Regions from separate parts of the Shewanella sp. SP2S2-6 genome, predicted to be linked through region 1. Evidence: predicted binding sites of a transcription regulator. Region 1 holds the regulator's gene; each other region holds the start of a gene.
What was found. Region 1 encodes MetJ, which represses methionine synthesis genes. Its sites were predicted from a motif close to TAGACGTCTAGACGTCTA; they were not measured.

Region 1 (3,284 bases):
CTGTTCATGTTGTTCTGCGCCTTGTACTTCAAGGGCGGCGCGGCGGCTGCGGCTTTAGCGTCGTTAACCTCTGGGCTATGGGCAAGCGTGTTCTGGATAGGCGTCGTCGGTATCGGCTTTGGTATTCCATTGCTGTTTATGCTGCTACCAGCCGCGACTCGCCACACTAAGGGCGCAATGATCATGGTGGCTTGTGCGAGCTTAACCGGCGTACTCGCCTTAAGACACTTTATTGTGTACGCAGGGCAAAGCTATTTAAGCTGAGTGTAAGCTGGCTTTAGATATTGATAGATAAAGAAAAGCACTGACAATGTCAGTGCTTTTTATTGTTTGAATCTTCAGATGATTTGCCAATACAAGCAGGACGCTTATTGGGGCAATAACTCGATAACCGATTTCACCGTTAGCACTAAGGCGCTGATACTGCACAGGACTAAGGTCGCCATTTTAGTTTTATCTTTATCGACACTGCCCACTAATCGCCCCGCGACTAAATACCCTAAAAGCACTGAAGGCAGCAACATCAACGACAGCCACAGGTGCTTCAATTCTAATAAGCCAGTGATCGCCAGAATGACCATAGCTATGGTGGAGCTAAAAATGAAGAAGGCCGACAGGGCGGCGCGAAACTGCGAAGCGTCTTTGCCTGACAATAGAATCGCCATCGGCGGACCACCAATAGCGGCAATATTACCGAAAATCCCCGAGACGACACCCGCGCCGAAGAGGGTTTTCTTATTCACTGGTAGGCTGAATTTATACAGGCTAAGGATAACCGCGACAGCCACAATGGCGGCAATGGATAACCCGAGTATGGGCTGAGGTGCAAACAGCAATAGACTCGCGCCGATAAAACCGCCGGGCACGCGACCTAGGAGTGCATATTGCAAGCCATTGAATTCTAAATGACCACGTTCCCGGAATAAGGTCAGTAGCGAGATGGTAAATCCCATGGCAATAACGGGACCCGGTACGAGCTGAGGATCGACGATATACAGCAAAGGACTGGCGACAACCGCTAGGCCAAACCCAATCAGGCTCTGGGTTAAGGCGCCAAGAAACACAATCAGTGAGGCCAAGGCGAGTGTCTGTGGATCTATCATAGAAAACATAGGATTCCATATAAACAAAAAGGGATCGTTAACGATCCCTATTGATGAGCACTGTGATGTAACTTTGCCAGCGACAAGTCGCTATTCCATGTCTTCCCACTCGATCCCCATCTCGTCCATCAGCAACTTGGCTTCGGCGGGAATGCTGTCTGGGCTATCTTTTGACAGATCTTCATCGTTAGGCAATGGCTGGCCAGTGTAGGCGTGCAAAAATGCCTCACACAACAGCTCGCTGTTGGTGGCGTGACGCAAATTATTGACCTGACGACGCGTACGTTCATCCGTGAGGACTTTTAGCACTTTGAGCGGAATAGACACAGTAATTTTCTTTACTTGTTCATTCTTCTTGCCATGTTCAGCATAGGGGCTGATGTATTCCCCATTCCATTCAGTCATTGACTCACCTGTTATAACGCTAAATTCGGGGCAGATTTTAAACCCTTACAAAGAACAGTCAAATTATTGCTACTATTTCTTTGTGATTGCAAACAGATTTCTTTATGTTCAGACGTCTAAACGTCTTCACGCCTATTGACGATGGCGTTGTGCTTAGGTACATTTAGACGTCCAGACATCTCTATCAGTCTACCGAATTTAGGAGTCCACCCATGGCAGAGCGTCAATTAGCCACACTGGCAGTGCGTCAGGGTATCGAAAGCGATACTCAATATGGTGCAGTTGTGCCACCGATTTATTTGTCGACTAATTACGCCTTCGATGGTCATAAAAATCCTCGCGAATTCGATTACAGTCGTTCAGGCAACCCAACGCGCTGCATTTTAGGTGAAGCATTAGCCCAATTAGAAAAGGGCGCCACTGGCATAGTGACCTGCACTGGCATGGCGGCCATCACCTTAGTGACCACTTTGCTCGGCCCTGATGACCTATTGGTTGTGCCCCACGATTGCTACGGTGGTTCTTACCGTTTATTTACTAATTTGGCGAAGAAAGGCCAGTTTAAGCTGATTGTGGTCGATCAAACCGACAGCCAAGCGTTAGCCGCCGCTATCGCACAAAATCCTAAGATGGTGTGGCTCGAAACCCCGTCTAACCCGCTATTGCGTGTGGTGGATATCGAAGCCATTGCCAAGGCGAGCCATGAGGTCGGCGCACTAGTCGTGGTCGATAACACTTTTTTATCGCCGATATTGCAACAACCCCTATTGTTAGGCGCGGATATCGTTATCCACTCCACCACTAAATATATCAATGGTCACAGCGATGTGGTCGGCGGCGCTGTGGTCGCCAAAGACGCGCAAATCGGCGAAAGCTTACATTGGTGGTCGAACACGTTAGGCTTAACGGGATCGGCTTTTGATAGTTACTTAACCCTGCGCGGCCTACGTACCTTAGCGGTGCGAATTCGTGAACATCAAACCAATGCCCAGCGCATTGTTGAGGTATTGACGCAAAGCCCTGTGGTGAGCAAAGTTTATTACCCTGGCCTTGCGGATCACCCTGGTCATGCCATTGCTGCCAAGCAACAAAAAGGCTTTGGCGCTATGCTGAGTTTTGAACTCAAGGGCGGCGAGGCCGAAGTGGTGGCCTTTTTAGGTGCACTTAGCTTATTTAGCGTGGCGGAAAGTTTAGGTGGCGTAGAAAGTTTAGTGGCCGTGCCCGCCACTATGACCCACAGAGCCATGGAGCCGCAGGCGCGTTTTGAGGCAGGCATTAAAGACACCCTATTGCGTCTATCGGTGGGTATTGAAGATGCCGCCGATTTAGTTGCAGATATTCAAGCAGGATTAGCCGCCGTTGCGGCTTGTCAGTAGAGGAATAATAGATGGCACGTTGTCACTTACATAAATTTGGTGGCTCCAGTTTAGCGGATGCCGATTGTTATCGCCGAGTCGCCCATATCCTGTTAACCCATGGTCATAGCGATGATCTTGTGGTGGTCTCTGCGGCGGGTAAGAGCACGAATTTCCTGTATAAATTATTAGCGCTGCGCGACGCGGGTCAGTTGTGGCAAGAAGAATTACAAGTGCTGACCAGCTATCAACAGGGGTTGGTAGAGCAGTTATTGTCGAACGAACAAGCCCGCGATCTGCGTGAGCGTTTGGCGACAGATCAGGCGCAGCTCATCAGTTTATTGTCCCTCGACGAACGCAACGAATACCAAGTTAACCATGTGGTGAGCTTTGGCGAGCGTTGGTCGGCGCGCCTGATGGC
Region 2 (3,284 bases), on a different contig from region 1:
TGTCTCGGCCATAACTGCCACAGAACACCCTCGCACCACTCAAAACTCCCAACACCTATTTCTGTGACGTCATCCGATACACTGCCACCAGCCTTGCAAGGCCGTGTGCGTCGGGGACGTCAGGAAAAAGCATTATCCTATATTTACCTTAATAGGCAATCGACAATCACGCTGGTAAGACAAGAAAAATCTTCACCTTAGGGCAACGCGGATCACTCGCAGCGCCCGCTCGGCCAATCTAAACGCCAATAACAAACGCCGTGCTCATCCTGCAGCACATTAATGCTCACCACGGCCGCCACGGGTAAATCGAGTTGACTGTAAAATCCCACCGCCCGTTCAACCCCAAGGGCGCGCGCCATTAAGTGACGGATCACTCCGCCGTGGGTCACCACCCATACTTTGGCAGCCAGTTCGCCCGCAGCCACGCCCGCTCCCACAGCCAGCTCGGCGCTATCTGAGTCGACGGTCAATCGTTCAAACTCGGCGGCGAGTATCTGGTCAATCGCGCCATTCACCCGCGACTCGAAACTGGCCATAGTTTCCCCATTGGGCGGCGGTGTTTGCCAAGGGTTTTGCCAATAGGCCGCTAAACGTTCGCCCTCTTGCTGATACAGCTCATCGAGTCGACAACCGTCCCAATCGCCAAAGTCGATTTCTTGTAAACCCGACAAAAACTGCGCCTGCAATGGCCTTGACTCAGATATCAATGCCGCCGTCGAATGCAATTCGGCGGCAAAGGCTTGGGCAAATTCGCCGCAGCGGCGTGAAGTCGAACTATAAATCGCGCTGCAGGTACTTGCCTGCGCCTCAACCGCTGCCGACATTTGCTGCCAGCCCTTTTCGCTTAAAGGCACATCCACACGGCCGCGTAAAATGGCGCCGCCTTCACACTCGCCGTGGCGTAACAATAACAATCGAACTTGTTTCATCGTATTCCTATGTCTATCACTCATGGCAAATTTTGTTGAAAGCCCACATTAGAACCGTCGTCCTATATACTCAATTACGCCCTAGCCCAACAACTAGCTCTACAACTAGTCCTAAAAAAAGAGCCGTTAAACTGGGTGAAAAGTGCTGATAGGACGCAATTGTCGTCAGTCAATTTTGACCTTGCCCTGACAATCATAAGTCGCGTATTATGGACGTCTATACGTTTAAATGTCCAAAACTAATCTCTAACAATGAATAACTAAAACGAGTAGTCAAATATCGACCGAGCAGAATGGAATGCACTTAGCCTAACTAAGTTAGCTAATTTAGATCACTAACTAGGGTCGATAACGAGAGCCGATATCTGGACTGCACAACACGCTTTACCCTGCACTTAGCATAACAAGGGTCGATGCTTGGACTTAACTTAGCTGTATTTAAGGTAATTATTTATGACGATACCCTCTACCAAAGCCGGCCAGATATTGGCAGACATTCGTAAACAGCTTGCTGAGCGCATTCTAATCTTAGACGGTGCCATGGGCACTATGATCCAAGACCACAAGCTCGAAGAAGAGGATTATCGCGGCGAACGCTTTAAAGATTGGCACACTGACGTCAAAGGTAACAATGATTTATTGGTGTTGTCGCAACCCCACATCATCAAACAAATTCACACCGACTACTTAAACGCCGGTGCCGACATCATTGAAACCAACACCTTTAATGCTACTACTATCGCCATGGCCGACTACGACATGCAGTCGCTGTCCGCCGAAATTAACTTAGCCGGCGCGCGCCTCGCCCGTGAAGCCTGTGATGAAGTGTTTGCTGCCACAGGCATTCCACGCTACGTCGCCGGTGTGTTAGGCCCCACTAACCGTACGTGTTCGATTAGTCCCGATGTGAACGATCCTGGCTATCGCAACGTCAGCTTCGATGAGTTAGTGAGCGCTTACCGAGAATCCACTAAGGCGCTGATTGAAGGCGGCGCGGATATCATTATGGTCGAGACCATATTCGATACCTTAAACGCCAAAGCCGCACTGTTTGCGATTGAATCGGTATTTGATGACTTATTTGGTCAGCATTCTAAAGACAGATTGCCGATCATGATTTCGGGCACTATTACCGATGCCTCTGGCCGCACACTGACTGGCCAAACGACCGAAGCCTTTTACAATTCCCTTCGTCATATCAAGCCGTTATCTATCGGTCTTAACTGTGCACTTGGGCCAAAAGAATTGCGCCCCTATGTGGAAGAATTATCCCGCATCAGTGAGTGTTATGTGTCGGCGCATCCGAATGCAGGCCTGCCGAACGAGTTTGGCGGTTACGATGAAACCCCAGAAGACATGGCAAACGTGATTGAAGATTGGGCGCGCGAAGGCATGCTCAATATTATCGGTGGTTGCTGTGGTAGTACGCCTGAACATATCCGCGTTATTCGCGAAGCGGTCGATAGACATAACCCGCGCGTATTGCCCGATATTCCCGTAGCCTGCCGCCTTGCCGGTTTGGAACCACTGACTATCGACGCCCAATCCCTGTTCGTTAACGTGGGTGAACGCACCAACGTTACAGGTTCAGCCAAGTTTTTAAAGCTGATCAAAGACGGTAAGTTTGAGCAGGCGCTCGATGTCGCCCGCGAGCAGGTCGAAAGCGGCGCGCAGATCATCGACATCAACATGGACGAAGGCATGCTCGATGGCGCAGAGATCATGCACAAGTTTTTAAACTTGATTGCCTCTGAGCCCGACATCAGCCGCGTACCTATTATGATCGACTCCTCTAAGTGGGAAGTGATCGAAGCTGGCCTCAAATGTATTCAAGGCAAGGGCATAGTTAACTCGATTTCCCTCAAAGAAGGCGAAGCCAAGTTTATCGAGCAAGCAACACTGGTGAAACGCTACGGCGCGGCGGCCATTATCATGGCATTCGATGAGCAAGGTCAGGCCGATACCAAGGCGCGTAAAATCGAAATCTGTACCCGCGCTTATCGGGTGCTGGTCGATAAGGTCGGCTTTCCGCCAGAAGACATCATCTTCGACCCAAACATTTTCGCCATCGCCACAGGTATCGATGAACACGACAACTATGCAGTCGATTTTATTGATGCCATTAAAGCGATTAAAGCCACCCTGCCCCACGCGATGATTTCGGGCGGCGTGTCGAACGTGTCGTTCTCGTTTCGCGGTAACAACCCAGTGCGCGAGGCGATTCACGCGGTATTCCTGTACCACGCCATCAAAGTCGGCATGGACATGGGCATTGTCAACGCGGGTCAGTTAGCCATTTACGACGATATCGATCCTGAGCTTAAAGTACGGGTCGAAAACGTAGTGCTTAAC
Region 3 (3,284 bases), on a different contig from region 1:
TTCGAAGGATAGGAATGTGTAGCGATGCCTTATCCAAGAAGCCGACACGGTGCACTGTATCAGTGTTAAGTGTTGCTTTGCTCATATTGTGCTCTTGTTATCTCATTACGCACCAAAGCGTTTTGATGCGTCTGTTTATACGAATATGCCCGACGAACATTACGTTAACGTAAACTACCTATCAACCATTGGCATAGCTCAAACCACAAGTTATCCCTGCCTCACATGTATATATTGCTTTACAAGCCTAACGCACGTCCGCATTCACCGCAGGGATCAGGCAAATCACAGTGCGATTGCCAATAGGCACTTTGGCATTAGGGAACACGACAGACTCAAACTCATGTTCCACTTTAATTTCTTGCCCACCTTCCCGCGCTAATACAAAACCTTTCGGGAAAGATCTGAAGTTTTCGACATCGGTTGCGAAGGTAAATTCAAAATCATCGAAATGTTTATTGATGACGCGGCACACTTGGTACAAGTTAACCTTATCGGCATCAAATGCATCCAACTCCAACGGCTTAGCGGTGATCAAGCGCATAAACATTTCATGGGTCGCGATAAAACGCGTCATGTCGTTCTGCCCCATGGGATAGACTTTGCCAAGCTCAATGGTAAAGGCATCGGCGCCGTAGTGTTCGGAGGAAAAATAGCTAAAGGTCGTGGTCGGTTCGTGGTGAAAAAGAACCGTATCGACGCCGCTTGCGGCTAAAAACATGATTTGCTCGCCGCTAAAGGCACGCCCTGGACGATAGGGATAGATAGCGAACTTTTCATGCTTCGAGACGCGCATCGCCGTGTGCAGATCATAATGAATGCGCTGACGACCATCTGCAACCGCGGTATAAAAACGGTCCACATAGGCTTCGAGTTTTTTGGCGCGCACTCGCTCAGGATTGACTAATCCCGGAGGATTGGAATGCTCACCACTAAACAGACGATTCATGTTCTCATCGATAATCCGCGTGCCGTTATTAATCGCTAATGGATTACCAATCAGGAATAAAGTGCGCTGTTTCGCGATGATCTTTTGCTGTAAAAGCTGCTTAATTAAGCCATTGCAGAGTTCAATGGGCGCGGTCTCGTTACCGTGAACACCGCAAGAAAGGACAACATCTTTTCCTTCATTCTGGGCGGGCTCAAAAACGATAACGCCAGTATCCCACACTTCAACTTGGGTATGGTCGCCCAAGCTAAATGAAAACTCGCCATCGAACTGTTCAGGATGGGCTAAGGTGAGCGCTAAAAAATCCTTTGAATCTAACAGAGCTTGTAACACAGAATTCTCCTTATAATGGTGTGTAACAGTAACGGCGCAATAGCATCAGTGCAGATAGCCATAACCACTCAAGCATTCATCTCAACGCGGTTAGGCTGACTCGCACCTTAAAAAGCGGCTTCAATACTAACACATGTTTTTAATGCTGTTCTCAGACATTTATCGCCATAGGACCCAGTTTTGAACGGAATAAGATCAACGCGGCGCTTTGCTACGGCGAGTGTAAATTTTCCATCACCTTATCGAAAAATCGTCCTGCATAAATATTCCTGCTAGAGGCTTGCTTTTGCGCGCGAGTTTTATCACAATTCTTAGCCATCTAGACTTCTATTGGATTTAATTATGGCGTTAGCAACCTTTGGTGCCGGCTGTTTCTGGGGCGTAGAGTATTTTTTTAGACAAGTGAATGGCGTATCGAACGCCACCTGCGGCTATATGGGCGGCAATAATAGCGCGACCACCTATGAAGAAGTCAAAAAAGGCAAAACGGGCCACGCCGAAGTGGTACAAGTGGAATTTGACCCTGCCTTGGTCAGTTATGAAGACTTGCTCGAGGTATTTTGGAAAAACCACAATCCAACCAGCCTGAACATGCAAGGTGGAGATATAGGCACTCAATACCGCAGCACGATTTTCTTCCATGACAGTGAACAAAAAGCCGCAGCAGAAGCCTCAAAATTAGCTTTTGCCCGATCAGGTCGTTGGGGATTACGCCATATCGTGACTGAAATAGTGCCATTGCAGCAGTTCCATGTGGCAGAGGAATATCACCAAAATTACATTGATAAGAATAATTTACCGAGTTGTCATATCGAGTACTAAATACAGTCAAATCAGCATGAGTTTAATACTCATAACTGACATTAGACACAAACAAAAACGCACTCAAAACTGAGTGCGTTTGTTTTTTGATACTTTATAAACCTACTGCTGCATTAAGCGTTCAGCGCCTTATCAATTAATGCCTGCGCATCTTTGATGATTTCAGCTAAATGCTGCTCACTGATAAAACTCTCGCCGTAGATCTTAAATAACGCTTCCGTGCCCGATGGACGCGCGGCAAACCAACCATTCGCCGTAGTCACTTTGATGCCACCAATGGCCGCATTATTGCCCGGCGCATGGGTTAACACGTTTTCGATTGTCTCACCCGCAAGCACAGTGGCATTTAAGGTTTCTGCATTCAATAACGCAAATTTGGCCTTGTTTTCAAGACTGATTGGGCTATCGATACGCTTATAAAAGCTTTGGCCAAATTGTTTTACTAGCTCTTGATGGCGTTGACCTGGAGTTTTACCTGTCACCGCAAGAATTTCTGCAGCAAGTAACCCTAGAATAAAGCCGTCTTTATCCGTGCACCACGTTGTCCCATCACGGCGTAAAAATGCAGCGCCAGCGCTCTCTTCACCGCCAAAGGCGATGGTGGCTTCGGCTAAACCATCGACAAACCACTTAAAGCCCACAGGCACTTCGAGTAATTTTTTGCCGTGGAAAGCACAGATTTTATCGATAAGCGCACTCGATACTAAGGTTTTACCTATGGCTAAGGTATCGCTCCAATCCGGTCTGTGCGTCAGTAAATAATCGATAGCGACCGCAAGGTAGTGATTAGGGTCCATCAAGCCGGTACCAGGGCAGACAATGCCGTGACGGTCATAGTCAGGATCGTTACCAAGGCATAAATCAAAGGATTCTTTATGGGCGAGTAACCCTGCCATCGCATAGGGAGACGAGCAATCCATGCGGATTTTGCCGTCTTTATCCAGCGGCATAAAGCTAAAGCTTGGGTCAACTTTATCATTAACTAAGGTGATATCGAGTCCATAACGCGTGGCTATCGGTGCCCAGTAGAAAATCCCTGAACCACCGAGCGGGTCAACACCGATACGCAGCTTAGCGTTGGCAATCGCCTGCATGTCGATAACGTTTTCTAAATCAGCCACATAGGGCGTGATCAAATCAATGGCGTTGACATAGCCTGAGGCCAGCGCTTCGGCATACG

Region 2: metH (methionine synthase) is a predicted target of MetJ. The motif match lies at 1,143-1,160, and genes of this name have one in related genera.
Region 3: msrA (peptide-methionine (S)-S-oxide reductase MsrA) is a predicted target of MetJ. The motif match lies at 1,595-1,612, and genes of this name have one in related genera.

What each region holds. Positions count from the first base shown of each region.
Region 1 is NZ_JAUOEQ010000009.1:28,058-31,341, reverse strand. It holds gene nrfD (NrfD/PsrC family molybdoenzyme membrane anchor subunit) at 1-264, shown strand, start outside; gene Q4Q57_RS08825 (sulfite exporter TauE/SafE family protein) at 369-1,112, opposite strand; gene metJ (met regulon transcriptional regulator MetJ) at 1,194-1,508, opposite strand; gene metB (cystathionine gamma-synthase) at 1,721-2,884, shown strand; gene Q4Q57_RS08810 (bifunctional aspartate kinase/homoserine dehydrogenase II) at 2,896-3,284, shown strand, end outside.
Region 2 is NZ_JAUOEQ010000002.1:121,228-124,511, forward strand. It holds cobalamin riboswitch at 1-9, opposite strand, end outside; gene Q4Q57_RS02555 (histidine phosphatase family protein) at 213-932, opposite strand; gene metH (methionine synthase) at 1,386-3,284, shown strand, end outside.
Region 3 is NZ_JAUOEQ010000018.1:37,156-40,439, forward strand. It holds gene Q4Q57_RS13370 (thiamine pyrophosphate-dependent dehydrogenase E1 component subunit alpha) at 1-85, opposite strand, end outside; gene astE (succinylglutamate desuccinylase) at 248-1,282, opposite strand; gene msrA (peptide-methionine (S)-S-oxide reductase MsrA) at 1,625-2,104, shown strand; gene pgm (phosphoglucomutase (alpha-D-glucose-1,6-bisphosphate-dependent)) at 2,218-3,284, opposite strand, start outside.